3 regions of the Bradyrhizobium sp. CCBAU 51753 genome follow, and region 3 is predicted to be linked to each of the others. Evidence: predicted binding sites of a transcription regulator. Region 3 holds the regulator's gene; each other region holds the start of a gene.
The links. The regulator LexA, encoded in region 3, represses DNA repair genes until DNA is damaged. The targets are predictions, from matches to a motif close to TGTTCNNNNTGTGTTCNG.

Region 1 (5,312 bases), 760 kb from region 3:
CAGCTGCGGGCGTGGTTTGCGGAAAATCACGCCAACTTCGATGAGCCGGAGCGCGTTTCGTTTTACATCACTCCGCCGACCGATCAGGCCACGGCGCAGCGCCAGTTCGAGGACATCGCGCAACAGCACGAATCCGACGAGCTGCAGCAGCAGACCCGTGCGATCCTCGGCCGGACCGTCGCGAGCCTTGCGGCCTCCTTCGGCGAGGAATTCCGCGATGCGCTGCTGGCGCTGCCGCCGGGGCAATGGAAGGTCCTGCGCTCCAGCGATGGCTGGCACGTCGCGCGTCTCGATTCCCGGATTCAGGGAACGCTCGCCAGTCTCGAGACGGTTCGGGATGAGGCCGCCCGGATCTGGCATACCGAAGAAACCCGCAAGCTGGCCTGGGAAGCGGTCAAGCGGCTCAAGACCTCCTATCAAGTGCGGTACGAGCAGTGACCGCGATCCGATACCTGCGATTGGCACTGCTCGTCCTCGCCGCGCTGATGCAGCCCGCCTTGCTGCGTGCGCATGAAGCGTCGATGGGTGTGCTCGAATTCCACGAGGTCCGGCACGGCGTGTATATCGGCCGCTGGACCATGGAGCCGTCGATCGGCGCCGCGCGGGTCGATCTACGGGTGCCATCGCACTGCCTGCTGCGGCTGCCCGAGGTGAACTGCGGCGAGAAGGGGCTGGTCGGCCCGATCACCATCGCCAACCTCGGCGCCAACATGTCGGTCGTCCTGATCAAGCTCGTTCCGCTCGCGGGTGAGCCGCGCAGCTACACGATCTCGACCGCCAATCCCGTCGCCTCCATTCTCGGCACCGGCGCGCCCACGCTGCAGACCTGGATCGAGCTGGCCAAGACCTACGTCAACTACGGGATCGATCACATTCTTCTCGGCGCCGATCATCTGCTGTTCGTGCTGGGCCTGATCTGGATCGTCGGCGGCGGCTGGCGTCTGGTGAAAACCATCACCGCCTTCACGATCGGACACAGCGCCTCGCTGGCGGCGGCGGCCTTTGGCTTGATCGGCGTGCCGGAACGCCCGCTCAATGCCTGCATCGCATTGAGCATCGCGTTCGTCGGCGTCGAAATCGTCAAGCAGCAGCGCGGCGAGATCGGCATCACGGCACGCCATCCCTGGGCCGTCGCCTTTACGTTCGGCCTGGTTCACGGCATCGGCTTCGCAAGCGCGCTGGCGGGCCTCGGGCTCGAACGCCGTCTGCTTCCCGCAGCGCTGCTGTTCTTCAACATCGGCGTCGAGATCGGGCAGCTTGCCTTTGTGCTGCTCGTGCTCGCGCTGATCTGGGCGCATCGGCGACTTGATGCCGTGTTGCCGCGCTGGGGCGAGGCGCTTCCGGCCTACGCCATCGGGTCGGTGTCGATGTTCTGGTTCTTCGGCCGCCTTGTGCGCGTGCTCGCTCCGATCTGACCGAGAGACGCCCACCCCATGTGTTCACGCATCCTCCGAACCCTGCCAACCGCGATTGTCGCTTTGGCGCTGACCCAGCCGGCGTTCGCGCACGACCAGGTCGGCGTGGCCGGCGGTCTTATCAGCGGCCTGCTGCATCCGGCCACCGGCATCGACCATCTGATTGCGATGGTCGCCGTCGGAATCTGGGGAGCGCAACTCGGCGCGCCCGCCATCTGGGTCCTGCCCATCACGTTTCCGCTGGTCATGGCGGTCGGCGGAGTTTTGGGCGTGCTGCGCATTCCGCTGCCGATGCCGGAGGTGGTGATCGCAATTTCGGCGCTGATCCTCGGCCTCGCGGTCGCCATCCGCCTGCGCTTGCCATTTCCCGCCGCCGCGGCGGTGGTTGCCGTGTTCGCGATCTTTCACGGTCATGCGCACGGGGCCGAGTTGCCGGGCTCCGCAAACCCGCTGGCTTACGGGGTCGGCTTCGTCACCGCGACGGGCCTGCTGCACCTGTGCGGCATCGCGATCGGCACCCTGACGCGCTGGCCCGCCGGCGAGCGCGTCATCCAGGGGCTCGGGGCCGGCATCGCGGGGCTCGGCTGCTACTTCCTGGCACAGGGCCTCGGGGCATTTGCATGACGCTGAAATATACACGCGGGTGGATCGCCGCGGCGCTGCTCTTGTTGCCGAGCGCCGCCAACGCACACATCATCGCAGCGCGGCTCGGCGACTTCTACATGGGTGCATTGCATCCCTTCACCGACCTTCAGGATGTCATCCTCTGGATCGCGATGGGCGTGCTGGCCGGGTCGCTCGGCGCCTCGAAAGGACGCTGGCTCATCCTGGTGTTTCCGCTCGGACTGCTGGCCGGCCTGGCGGTCGGGCGCATGTTCGGCCCTGTTACGGGCGGCCTTGCGGACGCCTCGATGCTGCTGGTGATCGGCGTCCTGCTGGCGGCAGCGGCGCGCATTCCGACAGCCTTGTTGTGCGCAATTGCATTCGGATTGGCCGCACTGCGCGGTGCTGCGAACGGAAGCGACCTCGCGCCCGACACCGACCGCCTGCTGTTCGCGGCGGGATTGGCCTGCGCGGGCTACACCGTCGTTACGCTGACGATGGCGCTGACCGTCATGTTCAGACCGACCGCGGCGGACCCGACATCCTGGCGGGCGATCGCCCTTCGCGCACTCGGAGGCTGGATCGCAGCCATCGGCCTCATGATGGCCGGCGTTGCTCTCGCTTCTTGAAGCGTTGCCGACATTGCGACCCGGCTGTGTCGCAGTGGCCGACGCGGGCGGCTACAGTTCCTTCTCGGCGAGCTCGCGAAACGCATCGGGCACCGAACGGGATACGCCCAAGACCGCCGAACCGTACCCGATCGCATCCCATCCGAACCGGTCGCGGATCTTGTCGACGGCGCAATCGGCCGCCCAGCGGGCGCTGCCCAGCCTGCTTCCGGGACGGAGCGCTTCATCCGCAAGTCCAAGCGGCAGGTCCAGCGCCAGATCCCAGTGCTCCTCGAGATGCGACACCGAAATGGCCAGCAGCGAGATGACTGTCTCGCCCGGATGATCGGCAAGGATTGCGCGGACCAATTTTTCCGCACGCTGGGCGAGGATCAAGGTTGCGTCGACCGGAGCATCGAGCGTGATCGAGCGCGTCACCGCTCGCATGTCGGCGAAGCGAACCCGCACCGTCACCGTCCGTCCCGGCCGCGACTTTCTCCGCAGCCTGGTGGCGATGCGATCGGCCAGATGAAGCAGGGTCGGCCGAATGACTCGCTCGATGGCGGGCCGTTTGCCCAGCGCCGATTGCGCCCCCGCGGAGTGGGCGCGGCGGTGCGGCTTGAGTTCGCGCGGATCGCGATTCCAGGCCAGCGCCGCCAGCTTCTCCCCGGCCGCCGGCCCCAGCGACCGCGTCAGCGACGTTTCGGGCGACTTGGCAAGTTGCCCGATCGTCGAGACGCCCATCGCAGCGAGCCGCGCCTTGGTGACCGGTCCGACGCCCCACATCAATTCGACCGGCAAGCCGTGGAGGAATTTCAGCTCGCTGTCGGGATCGACGACGACGAGCCCGTCGGGCTTGGCAACCTGCGAGGCGATCTTCGCCAGATGCTTGGTGCGCGCAACCCCAACCGAGATCGGCAGGCCGAGCTCGCTGCGCACGCGCCGGCGGATCGCCGCCGCGATCTCGGCAGGGGAGCCGAACAGATGGGTGCAGCCGGCAACGTCGGCAAAGGCCTCGTCGATCGAGATGCGCTCAACCAGCGGCGTAAAATCGCCGAGCACCCCGATCGCCGCGTCACCCAGCCGCTGGTAGTCCTTGAAATGACCGCCGACGAACATCAGCTGCGGACACAGCTCGCGCGCCTGTCGTCCCGACATGCCGCCGCGGACGCCGAATGCCTTGGCCTCGTAGGACGCCGCAAGCACAACCCCACCACCGACCGCGATCGGCTTGCCGCGCAGCGACGGATCCAGCAGCTGTTCGACCGACGCGTAAAACGCATCCAGATCGGCATGAAGGATCGTGGCTGCAGTGACCATTTCAGCCGTTCATCCGCGATCGGAGCATACCACGCGCGAAAGAACAAAATAGGAACATTCGCAAGGCAAGTCAACCCGGCGCAGGAAGGCCCTGGCACCGCGACCGGTGATCCGCCCTAACCTTTCGCCCGTCTCGCCACGATCTGCTGAAGCGCCCAGCGCGCGTTCTTTCTGACATCCGGATCGAGATCATCCGCAATGATCGCCAGAAACGCCTCGCCATCGGGATGACCAATCTCGCCCAGCGCGGCGGCGGCCTCCTTGCGCAGATTGGCCTGCTCGTGATTGACGCAATTGCCGATCGGGCGCACCGCCCGCTCAATCTTCATCTTTCCGAGGCTGCGGATCGCCTTGAGCCGGACCTGCCAGAACCCGTCCGCGAGCGACGCAATCAATTGATCCGCAGCCAGCGCGCCGTTGATGTTGAGTCCGAGCGTTTCGGCCGCCATCTCGCGCACCATCCAGTCGTCGTCCTTGAGTGCGCGGGTGATCGTCTCCGCCGCCGGCTTCATCTGCGAGAACGCCAACGCGCTCACCGCGGCGCGCCGCACATGGGCGTCCGGGTCCTGGATCAGCGCCGTCAGCGCCGGGATCGCCTCCTCGAGTTTCAGGAAGCCGATCACGCCGATGGCCTGCGCGCGCACGGCGGCGTCCGGGTCCTGCAATGCCTCCAGCGCCGGCTTCATCGCATCCTTGCGGCGCAGCTCCTTCAGCGCGCGCAGCGCGCCGGTGCGGACGAAGGCATGGGCATGCCTGACCAGCGGCAGGATGACGTCCGCGCAGGCCGGATCCTTGAACTCGGCCATGCTGTCGGCCGCGGCCGACGCCACGATGCGCTCGGGATCGACCAGCAGTTTCGCCAGCGCGTCCGCCGCCTCAGGCCCGTCGAACTCGCCGAGCGCCATCGCAACCTGCTGGCGCACGCCGGCATCGGGATCGGACACCATGTTGGCGAGATGGCCGACCGCGGCCGGATCGCCGGAATGGCCGAGCGAAATGATGGCGACGCGGCGCTCCGCCGGGTCCGCGGCCTGCAGCCGCTCGTCGGCGTCCTCGAGGTCGTCGTAGGATTCGAACGGGCTCGACATGATCACCTCAACAGATACGGAATGTTGACGGTGACGGCGCCGGTCGGGCAATCCGCCTCGCACGGCATGCAGTACCAGCACTCGTCATAGGCCATGTAGGCCTTGCCGGTCATGTCGCTGATCCGCAACACGTCGAGCGGGCAGACGTCGACGCACACCGTGCAGCCCTTGTCCGCGATGCATTTTGCATCGTCGACCACCACCGGGACCTGTGTCTGGTAGGAAGCGAGAGGCATCGTCCAATCTCCTGTTGTTGTGGGGGACACATTTTTTCGAGC
Region 2 (5,312 bases), 3.0 Mb from region 3:
GGGCGACCCAGTACGCCGCGGCCTATCGGCTCAAGCACTATCGTCTCTGGAATACTGGATCACCCGCATGCGCGGGTGATGACACCGAGCAAGCTGATCAAATCGACCCGTCATCCTGAGGCGCGAGCTCTTGCAAGCCTCGAAGGATGAATCGGCCACCAGCCGGGCCGATTCATCCTTCGAGGCTCGCCGAAGAGGCTCGCACTTCAGGATGACGGGGAAAGTTTGGCAATGCGTAAGCGGCGCGCTACTTCGGTTGCTGCTTCGGCAGCAGCCCCTTCAGCTTTTCCATGTCCTTGATGTTCATCTTCATGCCGCCGGGCATGATCATGTCGCCGGGCTTCTGGTCGGCCTTGCAGGCGCCGAGCCATTTCGCCTCGATGGTCATGGTGGTGTCGTGCGCGCCCGCCTTGCCGCCTTCGGCGTGCGAGGTGCTCTTCACCGTGTAGGCCGAATTGAAGTCGCCGGTGATCTCGGCATGCCCCTGCACGGTGACGCCGGCGACGCTGCAGACGGAATCGGTGACATAGCCGGTCGCGGTTTTCTGGACGTCCTGCTTGGAGCAGATCTCCTTCGCCATCGGCGAGGCCGCCGTGCTCATCTCCTTGTCGGTGGTCTCGTCGGTGCAGTGCTGCATGGTCATTTCCGGCATCGGACCGCCGCTGCGCACCATCTTCATTTCCCAGAGGCCCGCCTTGCGGGTCGGCAGCTCGACGGCGCCGGCGGTGCCGGCCGACAGGGCAAGGCAGATGGCCGAACCAAGCAAAGCAAGCTGTCGCGTCATGCGAATGGCTCCCGGCGAAACGTGGCGATGGCGGTCAGGCGCTTGGCCGTCAGGCGCTCAGTAGAGCGTGCGCAGCGGCCGGCTCTCAGAACCGTAGGGCACCCAGCGGCAGGCAAACGAGAGATAGCCGCCCGGATGGGCCTGCACCGAGAGAAACTTCACCACCTTGCCGTAGCGCGCGCAGTGGTCGACGGCGAGCTGCCGGGCATCGGTCTGGGCTGCCAGGGTATAGGCGACAATCCCGCCGGTATCATTGCCCTTGAACGGCGGTACCGTCTGCAGCCAATCGGCCTGCGCCGGCAGCGCGGCCAGCATCCCGCAAACGGCAACCAGGCACGCGGCCACTTTCCTTCGCATCGCAGACTCCATTTCGCTCAACGCAACATAGAGTGCGCCGGGGGCCGTGAAAAGCACGAGCCGCCGGCCACCGGTGGACTTCTCCGCAGGTGTTGCCGCGCTGCACTTGACCTTGCCGGGGCTTCACGGCACCGTCCGCCGCATCGGACAATCGGGTGGATTCCCATGCGCAACCTGCTCATCTCCCTCAAAAAGCTCAGCCTCGGCGCCGCGCTCGTGTTCGGCGTGCTGGCCCCCGGGAGCACCGCGCAGGCCGCCAATCCGCTCGAGCTGAACTTCTGGCTGTCCGGCCCGCGCTATGACGGCAGGGTCGCACCGTGCGAAGCGGCCATCCCGGTCATCACCGAGCGCTTCCAGGAGAAGGAATCGACGTTCTGGAATTCGCCGCTGGTGATCACCGGCTTCACCCGCGTCCACGAAACCGCGTTCCGCCCCTGGCAATCCGACAATATTCCGCGCCGCTATTGCTCCGGCACGGTGATGCTGAGCGACGGCAAGGCCCGCGCCGTGCATTACTCGATCATCGAGGACGGCGGGTATGCCGGCTTCAACCAGGGCGTCGAGTGGTGCGTCACCGGGCTCGACCGCGACTGGACCTACAACCCGGCCTGCAGGGCCGCGCGGCCCTGACCTTCCGCTAGATCAGCCGAGACATCGCGCGCAGACGGGCCCGCCTGCGGGCGGCGCGACGCTTTTGTTCTTGAAATGTTCCTGTGGCCTGCTAGGTTTCGGCCCGGTCGTGTTAGGGAGCGTTTGATGCCTCGGTTGGTCACAATTTCCCGATTTCTGATTTCGATTGCCGTTCTGGTCCTCTGCAGCACGGGCGCGCCGGGCCAGGACCGCCGGCAAAACGCTCCGGGCGAGTTCGATTTCTACGTGCTCTCGCTGTCGTGGTCGCCCTCGTTCTGCGAGGCGGCGAGCGAGCGCGGCAACAACGGCCGCGGCACCCAGGCCCAGTGCGGCGGACGGCCCTATTCATTCGTCGTGCACGGCCTGTGGCCGCAATATGAGCGCGGCTTCCCGGAATATTGCCAGCGGCCCTCGCCGCGGCTGGCCCGCGGCATCATGAGCTCGATGCTCGACCTGATGCCGGCGCCCGGGCTGATCTACAACGAGTGGGACAAGCACGGCACCTGCTCGGGTCTCGGCGAGCGCGCCTATTTCGAGGCGATCCGCAAGGCCCGCGCGGCGGTGAAGATCCCTGAGGAATTCCTGCAACTGGCGGAGCCGAAGACGATCGCGCCCGATGCGCTGGAGGCCGCCTTCATCAAGGTCAACCCGGGGCTGAGCAGCTCGGCGATCGCGATCACCTGCGACAGCAAGCGGCTCAGCGAGGTGCGGATCTGCCTCAGCAAGGACCTCCAGTTCCGATCCTGCGAGGAGATCGACCGCCGCGCCTGCCGCCGCGACCAGGTGGTGATGCCGCCGGTGCGTGGCGGTTGAGATTCGGCTATTACGGAGTAACCCGAAGGGAGCCCCGCCGCCCCTGAATTCTGCAATGCGGGATTGCGCGCCCGATTTGCTGCCGCGCATCGCGCCGAGCAACAAGGGTTGCATTGCCGGCCCGATGTCGGCATCGCTAGGCCATGAACTATCGCCACGCATTTCATGCCGGCAACTTCGCCGACGTCATCAAGCACATCGTTCTGGTGCGCATGCTGACCTATCTGCAGGAGAAGCCCGCGCCGTTCCGCGTCATCGACACCCATGCCGGCGCCGGACTCTACGACCTGACATCGAGCGAAGCGCAGCGCGGCGGCGAATGGCTCACCGGCATCGCGCGATTGATGCAGGCGCGGCTCACCGACAGGGCGTTGCCGCTGATCGCGCCCTATCTCGACATCGTCAGGTCGTTCAATCCGGCTGCCGAACTGAAGGCGTATCCCGGCTCGCCGTTGATAGCGCGAGCATTGCTGCGGCCGCAGGATCGTCTCACCGCCTGCGAAATCCAGCCTGAAGCGCGCAAACAGCTGATCGACGCATTGCGGCGCGACACCCAGGCGCGTGTCGTCGATCTCGATGGCTGGATGGCACTGCCTGCTTTCGTGCCACCGAACGAGCGGCGCGGACTGGTGTTGATCGATCCGCCGTTCGAAGCAAAGGACGAGTTCGAACGACTGACTCGCGGCTTCGTCGAAGCCTTCGCAAAATGGTCGACCGGCTCTTACCTGATCTGGTATCCCGTAAAATCACGGAGAGCCACCGACGACCTCGCGCGCAGCGTCGCCGCAGCAGCTGCAACGAGCCGGCCGGCCGGCAAATGTCTGCGTTTGGAATTCAGTGTGGCACCGCAAGAATACGGTGGTGGCCTCGTGTCGACCGGGCTCTTGATCGTGAATCCGCCATGGACACTGGTGAGTGAGTTAAAACTCATCTTGCCCGAACTCGAAAAGCCGCTTGGCCAGGGCGGCGCTGGGCGCTTCCGAATAGAGACGCCTCATCCGTAATCGCACCATTTGAAAAGTGCATTTGATCGTAGGCAATCGGCGCGGAACCGTATTATGCTCATCCTGTTACGACTGGCTTTACGTTCCGCTTCCGCGAATGGTTGCGGCGGAGTGACAAGGCCGAAATAAAATCCAGGCAGACCGGCGGCGTGACGCCGGCCTGTTCAGGTGGCCAGGCTTCCGACAAGCGAATGTCGGTCAACCGCTACGCGGCGTGCGCGTAGCGGGGGAGCAATACGGGGGAGGAGTTTCCCGATGGCCATGACTGGGACAGTCAAGTTCTTCAACGGAGAGAGAGGCTACGGCTTCATCAAGCCTGATGACGGCGGACGCGATGTGTTCGTTCACATCACAGCCGTCGAGCGGGCGGGGCTAAAGGACCTGACTGAAGGACAGCGCATTACATTCGAGGTCGAACCGGACAAGAAGGGTAAAGGCCCCAAGGCGGTCAACCTGGTCGTGTCATCATGAGCGCGGCTCGTGATGCAAGCCGAATGAAGCGTTGCATGTGAATGGTTGCCGGGCGCACGGCGTGCGCTCGCTGCGTGACTTAGCTGCATGATGCGGATGCCAGCGGCGGCGTTCGTGTAGCGAAAACATGCGGCCGCGCTGTCGCGCGCGTGACATCCAAACCATCAGCACAAAAAATCCCGGCCGCGCCAGGCGCGGCCGGGAGGTGATAGTCGACGTCTTCTTGTTCTCAGAAGTGATAGTTGATGCCGGCGCGGACCAGGCCGAAGCTGTAGCCGTTCGACGTGCCCGTGATCGCGAAGCGGCTGTTGGCGAGATCGACATAGAGATATTCGATCTTGGCGCTCCAGTTCGGAGCAAAGCCCATTTCGGCGCCGGCGCCGACGGTCCAGCCCACATTGGTGTGGGTCTCCGACAGACCGAAAGTCTCGCCGCGCAGTTCGCCAAAGGCGAGACCGCCGGTCGCGTAGAACAGCACGTTGTTGATGGCGTAGCCGGCGCGGCCGCGCACGGTGCCGAACCAGGGATTGGAGAACTTCCAGGGCGCGAAGCGGTCGTCCGCCGAGGAGCCCTGGATGTCGGCCTCCAAGCCGAACACAAACGGCGTGCCGTTCTGGAAATTGTAGCCGGCCTGGACGCCGCCGGCGAAGCCCGCCGGCTTGGTCGGGTTGTTGGCGACCGAGCCCCAATTGTAGCCGATGTTGCCGCCGAGATAGGGGCCGGCCCAGCTGTAGGCGTTGAGCGGCTGGGTGACGGTGTAGGGCGAGCCGTAGCTGAGGTCGGCCGACGCCGCCGCGGTCGTCCAACCTGCGACGAGCAGCGCCAGCGCACGCGCAACCAACCGGGTCATCGGTACTCTCCACCACGCAACTGCCGCAGCCCGCCGGCAACCGACCGGCGTGGTTACGGATTTCCACTTTTTTCGCTAAGGTTTATCGAGAGTTTTAAGTTAAAGGGTTGTTAAGGGCCCTTACCGCCTGCCGAGCAGTCTTAACGATCCGTTACAGACCCGCCCCGGTGGCCGTACGGGTCCGATAACCCCCTGCAATCAGACCGCTTTTTCCAACATCGCGGGGCGCTGGCGACCGCCCGCTCAAGCGCTTAATTTACGGCCATGGTTCACGATTCTTCCGAGCGTCCGGCGCCAGCCCCCCGCAAGGCGCGGCGCGGCGCCAAATCCGATCTGCCGCAGGACGATCTGACGCTCGATACGGGCGACGTCGATCCCGCCACCTCCGCCGCGGACGAGGACG
Region 3 (5,312 bases):
TCTGATGCACAGCGCGCGGGACGCCTTTGTGGTCAAGGAATGGCTGGCGGCGGATGCCGACGCGCGGACCGCGGGCGATGCGTCGCTGGGCGAGGGCGTCTCCTGCGACGAGGCCGGCTGCGTCACCCGGCACCGCGGCGGCGGTTTTGTCGCGCTGGCGACCCGGCCGGAGGCGCTGGCCGACGATTGCGAGCGGGCCGCGGTGATCGTGACGGCGCGACAGGTCGCCCAGGGCTGCGCGGCGTCGGTGATCGATGCCGAGCGGCTGCGCCGGCACGGCGCGCTGGCGCTGCGCCGGATCGGCGACGGCTTTGCGATCGATGCGGTCAAGCCCGGCAGCATCGACCGGCCGTGGTCGCCGGCGGTTCCAGGCGATGCCGACAGCGAGACGACGCTGCGGCCGCCCGCCGGCGCAGCACGCCCCGCCGTCGATGCGACGCCGGCCGAGGCCGATCTGCAGGCCGATGATTAGTGGTGGTCGGAGGAGGGGGCGGTCGGCAGCTCGAACAGGCCGAGGTGGTATTCGTCGGCATCGGGGCCGGCGTCGGGCTTCTTGACCAGGGTGAAGACGGCTTCGGGAAACTGCTGCCAGACCTTGAGGTCATCGGCGGTCACGGTCAGCCAGCCGAACCGGAACATGTAGCGGCCCGGTTCCGTGACGCGTCCAGCTCGCTGCCATGTGACCTTGTCGACCACCGCGCACGTCCTCCGCGCGGGATGATGCGCCAAGGTGCCGTCCAGCGCAACCGAGCCGGCGTCCAGCGCAACCGAGCCGGCGTCCAGCGCAACCTCACTGATGCGCCCCGGAACGGAACTCCGGGGTCGCTCGAAATCGCTTTGGTCACCCGCCGCGGGACAGCTCATCCTGCGGCGACGATGCGCTCAACCCAAAAACAGCGATGCGAATGCGGAGGGCCGCCGCTCTGCGACCTTGGGCTTGTGCTCGACGGTCGGATGCAGCGCCGGCAGCTGCAGCACCGTGACGCGCTGGCCTTCGACGAGCTGGGTCACCAGCACATGGCTGCCGTCGGGGAATTCGACCGCGTCGTGATGGCGATCCGGCACGTCGGGCTCGACCTCGTTGAACACGCCGACCCGATAGCCGATCGTCTTGGTCCAGATCCACCGGCTGTCGTAGCGGACGTTCTCGACGAAGGCGAGCTCGGTGCCGGGCAGCATGCAGACCGCGACGTTGGGATCGTTCTCCGAGGCAAAACCGCGGGTCGACGTGCCGCGGAAAGTCGTGCTGATCAGCGTCTCTCCGACGACGGCGGGACGCGATTGCACCGCATGCAGGCTATAGTCACACATCGGAAGGCTCCTCTGTCGAGGTAGCGACCCGTGCCTCTCCTTGAGGCGCGGGCCTCTACCAGAGTGGACGATAGCGAACGAGTGTTTTCTCGTTTCGAGGCGATTGTACGACTGGTCACGGACGGCCTCAATCACAAACACGCTACAGCGCGTCGGCGGTATCTGGGCGCATCTGGTGCAAGTCACACGTCGCGCTATCCGCCAAGCAACGGTCCGATGCGTCGCTCCGTTCCTCGATCGGGATGACTTTTCTTCGAATCGTCATCCCGCCCGATAGTTTTGCTTGAGCATGATCTCCGCGCAGACGATCATCAAGTGCCGCCGGCGCCTAGTATTTCCTGTACAGGCCGATCAACTTGCCCTGGATGCGCACCCGGTTCGGCGGCAGGATGCGCACTTCATAGGCGGTGTTGGCCGGCTCGAGCGCGATCGATGCACCGCGGCGGCGGAAGCGCTTCAGAGTGGCTTCCTCCTCGTCGATCAGCGCCACCACGATGTCGCCGGTGTTGGCGGTGTCGTTGCGCTGGATCAGCGCCATGTCGCCGTCGAGGATGCCGGCGTCGACCATGGAGTCGCCACGCACCTCGAGCGCGTAGTGCTCGCCGGCGCCGAGCATGTCCGGCGGCACGCTGATGGTGTGGCTGCGGGTCTGCAGCGCCTCGATCGGCGTACCGGCCGCGATCCGGCCCATCACCGGCACGGCGACCGGACGGTTGCCGTCGTCCTCGGCGACCGGCGGCGTCGAGGAGCGCTTGCCGAGCGCGCCCTCGATCACGCTCGGGGTGAAGCCGCGGCGGCCATTGCCGCCGCCGGCGGCCAGTTCGGGCAGCTTGATCACCTCGATCGCGCGCGCCCGGTTCGGCAGGCGGCGGATGAAGCCGCGCTCCTCCAGCGCGGTGATGAGGCGGTGGATACCGGATTTCGAGCGCAGGTCGAGCGCATCCTTCATCTCGTCGAAGGAGGGCGGCACGCCGGCCTCTTTCAGACGTTCATTGATGAAACGCAGAAGTTCGTACTGTTTGCGCGTGAGCATCTCGAGTATTCCCCCGGTTGATAGCGTCGTTCGATTCCGAGACTTCGGAAGACCCGGAGCACGGCGCTCCGCGATGAACTCCCGATTGTAGACACCAGTACTCGAAACAAATCATGAACGGACACTATATGTTCGATATGTGTTCCGCAACCACTTAATTTCAGGTGAACGTGACAGGCAATCGGCGAAGTGGCGGCCGCGCGAGGCTCACTCCGGCATCGTGAGGATCTCGCATTCGGCACCGCTCGCGGCCGCGGGCGCGAACGGCGGACGAACGAGAAGTGCCTGCGCCGCAGCGAGATTCCCCAGCAGCGATGAGTCCTGCTTCATCACGGGCGTTGCGATCAGCGTGCCGTCCGCGCGCGCCTCGAGGCGGGCGCGCAAGTAATCCTCACGCTGGTCGTTGGCGGCGAGATCGCGGCCGAGCAATGCGCGCGCGCGGACGTGATGAATCACCTTGCGGCCGCTCAGTGCCCGAATCAGCGGCACCAGGAACAGGAAGGCGCAGACATAGGACGACACCGGATTGCCGGGCAGGCCGATCACCCGCATCGCGCCGAGCCGTCCGTGCATCATCGGCTTGCCGGGCCGCATCGCGATCCGCCAGAACGCCATGGTGACGCCCTCGGCCTCCAGCGACTGCTTGACCAGGTCGTGGTCGCCGACCGAGGCGCCGCCGGTGGTGATCAGGACGTCGGCGCCGGCATCGCGCGCTCGGCGGATGCCTGGGGTCGTTGCGGCCACGGTGTCGGCGGCGATCCCGAGATCGATCGTCTCGGCACCCTCGGCGCGGGCCAACGCCCGCAGCGCATAGCCGTTGGAATAGACGATCTGGCCGGGACCCGGCTTGGAACCCGGCATCACCAGCTCGTCGCCGGTTGCCAGCACCGCGACCCTGGGACGGCGGCGCACCGCGAGTTCCGGATAGTTCATGGCGGCGGCAAGCGAGAGCGCGCGGTCCGAGAGGCGGCTGCCGGCCGCAAGCAGCACGTCGCCTTCGCGGAAGTCGACACCGGGGGGACGGATATGCCGCCCGGTGACCGCCGTCTCGGTGATGGTGATGTGGTCGCCATCGGCCCTGGTGTCTTCCTGGATGATCACAGCGTCGGCGCCGTCGGGGATCACGCCGCCGGTAAAGATCCGCACCGCTTCGCCGGCGCTGACCGTGCGCTCGAACGGCCGGCCGGCGGCGACTTCGCCGATCACCTTCAGCCGCGCCGACAGGTCGGCCGCATCGGCCGCGCGCACCGCATAGCCGTCCATCGCCGACATCGCCTGCGGCGGCTGGGTGCGCAGCGCCGCGACGTCGCGCGCCAGCGTGCGGTGATAGGCGGCATCGAGGCCGACCATCTCCTCAGGCAGCGGCTCGGCGCCGTCGAGAATCGCGGACAGGGCATCGGCAACCGGCATCAAGGCCACGCGCGGACCTCCTCAGATTTTGCTCTCGATCCCAAGCGCGGACAGCGCCCTTGCCACGTCATCCGTCGATGTCACGTGGACGGCATGAAGGCCGCGCGCCCGCGCGCCCTCGATATTGGCCGCCGTATCGTCGAAGAACAGGATCCGCGACGCCGGCACGCCGATGGCTTTTACCACATGATCATAGGCCGCGGCGTCGGGTTTGCGCAGCCCGATCGCCGAGGACAGGAACACGGCGCGGAAATGGCTGAGCACATCGGCATAGGCGACCGAGAAATGCGCGACATGGGCCGGGTTGGTGTTGGAGAAGGCGTACAACGGCATCCGCTTGGCGGCGCCGGCGAGCAGCGGCGCGATGCCCGGCATCTCGCCGGTGAAGATCGCGTTCCAGCCCTCGAGGAACTGGGCGTCGGTGAGGCCGACGCCGAGGGTGTCGCGCAAATTGGCGAAGAACGCGGCGTCGTCGATCCGGCCGACCTCGTGATGCTTGAAGCTGTCGTCGACGATGAAGCGGCCGGCGAGGTCGGCGGGCGCGCAGCCGGCGTGGCCGGCCCAGCACGCCATCACCTTGTCGAAGCTGATGTCGAGCACGACGCGGCCGATATCGAACAGCAGCACGTCGACGGAATTGGGGGAGAGATCTGAGGTCATTGCGCCGACGGTGTACGAAAATTGCGGGCAGGCGGCAATGGATTCGATCGGCTGCGGGAGCGGGGAGGCCATCGCACGGCTCACATGCTTGCGAGCGGGATGCGTGTGAGTGAGCCCATGCTCGCTGTCGTTCCTAACACCCGTATTTCGAACATTCTAGAAATATCGATTGACGCGGCGTCGACGGCAAAGCATGGTCGCGTCATGAAGATCGATGACGCCGCAGCACGCCTGGAGGCCCTCGGCAATCCGACCAGGCTCAGGATCTACCGGGCGCTGGTCCGCGCCGGACATGCCGGCATGCCGGTCGGGCGTTTGCAGGACCGGCTCAGGATTCCGGCGTCGACGCTGTCGCACCACGTCAAGGCGCTGGTCTCCGTGGGGCTGATCTCGCAGGTGCGCGAGGGCACCACGCTGATCTGTCACGCCCAGTACGACACAATGCAGGGCCTGGTGAATTTTCTGGCTGCCGAGTGCTGCGCCGACGAAACGGAATGCAAGGAAGCCAAGACGGCCGCCTGATCTTTTAGCGCTTTCTTCAATGATTCCAGAAGGACAGAAAAATGAGCGTAACCACGGTCGGCCGGCTGCGGGTGTTCCTAGTCCCGGCGGCAGGATGAGGACACGCCCTTTCGCACTCGAACATCGTTCGCTGATAGCGGCGATGTGCCTCGGACAGATCGGCAATCTGCTTCCGCATGTCGCGCTGTCGGCCAATCTCGCGCAGCACCTCATGCCTGCCTGGGGTATGAGTGCGGCCGAAGGCGGGCTGCTCGCCAGCGGCTATGCCTTCGGCTACATGCTGGCGGTCCCGGTGCTGACGACGCTGACCGATCGGATCGATGCCCGCCTCGTTCTTCTCTGCGGATCGATCGTCAGCGGACTTGCCACGATCGCG

Region 1: dinB (DNA polymerase IV) is a predicted target of LexA. The motif match lies at 3,986-4,003, and genes of this name have one in related genera.
Region 2: XH93_RS07470 (ribonuclease T2) is a predicted target of LexA. The motif match lies at 1,837-1,854, and genes of this name have one in related genera.

Annotation. Positions count from the first base shown of each region.
Region 1 is NZ_CP030037.1:3,866,271-3,871,582, reverse strand. Features, by position in the region: gene XH93_RS17140 (peptidyl-prolyl cis-trans isomerase) at 1-438, shown strand, start outside; gene XH93_RS17135 (HupE/UreJ family protein) at 486-1,415, shown strand; gene XH93_RS17130 (HupE/UreJ family protein) at 1,434-2,039, shown strand; gene XH93_RS17125 (HupE/UreJ family protein) at 2,036-2,647, shown strand; gene dinB (DNA polymerase IV) at 2,699-3,946, opposite strand; gene XH93_RS17115 (HEAT repeat domain-containing protein) at 4,063-5,034, opposite strand; gene XH93_RS17110 (ferredoxin family protein) at 5,037-5,270, opposite strand.
Region 2 is NZ_CP030037.1:1,624,013-1,629,324, reverse strand. Features, by position in the region: gene XH93_RS07485 (DUF3617 family protein) at 248-784, opposite strand; gene XH93_RS07480 (hypothetical protein) at 842-1,141, opposite strand; gene XH93_RS07475 (hypothetical protein) at 1,307-1,771, shown strand; gene XH93_RS07470 (ribonuclease T2) at 1,898-2,584, shown strand; gene XH93_RS07465 (23S rRNA (adenine(2030)-N(6))-methyltransferase RlmJ) at 2,728-3,588, shown strand; gene XH93_RS07460 (cold-shock protein) at 3,844-4,059, shown strand; gene XH93_RS07455 (outer membrane protein) at 4,289-4,909, opposite strand; gene uvrC (excinuclease ABC subunit UvrC) at 5,174-5,312, shown strand, end outside.
Region 3 is NZ_CP030037.1:4,630,085-4,635,396, forward strand. Features, by position in the region: gene XH93_RS20860 (ComEC/Rec2 family competence protein) at 1-472, shown strand, start outside; gene XH93_RS20865 (hypothetical protein) at 469-696, opposite strand; gene XH93_RS20870 (hypothetical protein) at 883-1,311, opposite strand; gene lexA (transcriptional repressor LexA) at 1,640-2,344, opposite strand; gene glp (gephyrin-like molybdotransferase Glp) at 2,552-3,763, opposite strand; gene XH93_RS20885 (HAD family phosphatase) at 3,776-4,414, opposite strand; gene XH93_RS20890 (helix-turn-helix transcriptional regulator) at 4,619-4,936, shown strand; gene XH93_RS20895 (MFS transporter) at 5,079-5,312, shown strand, end outside.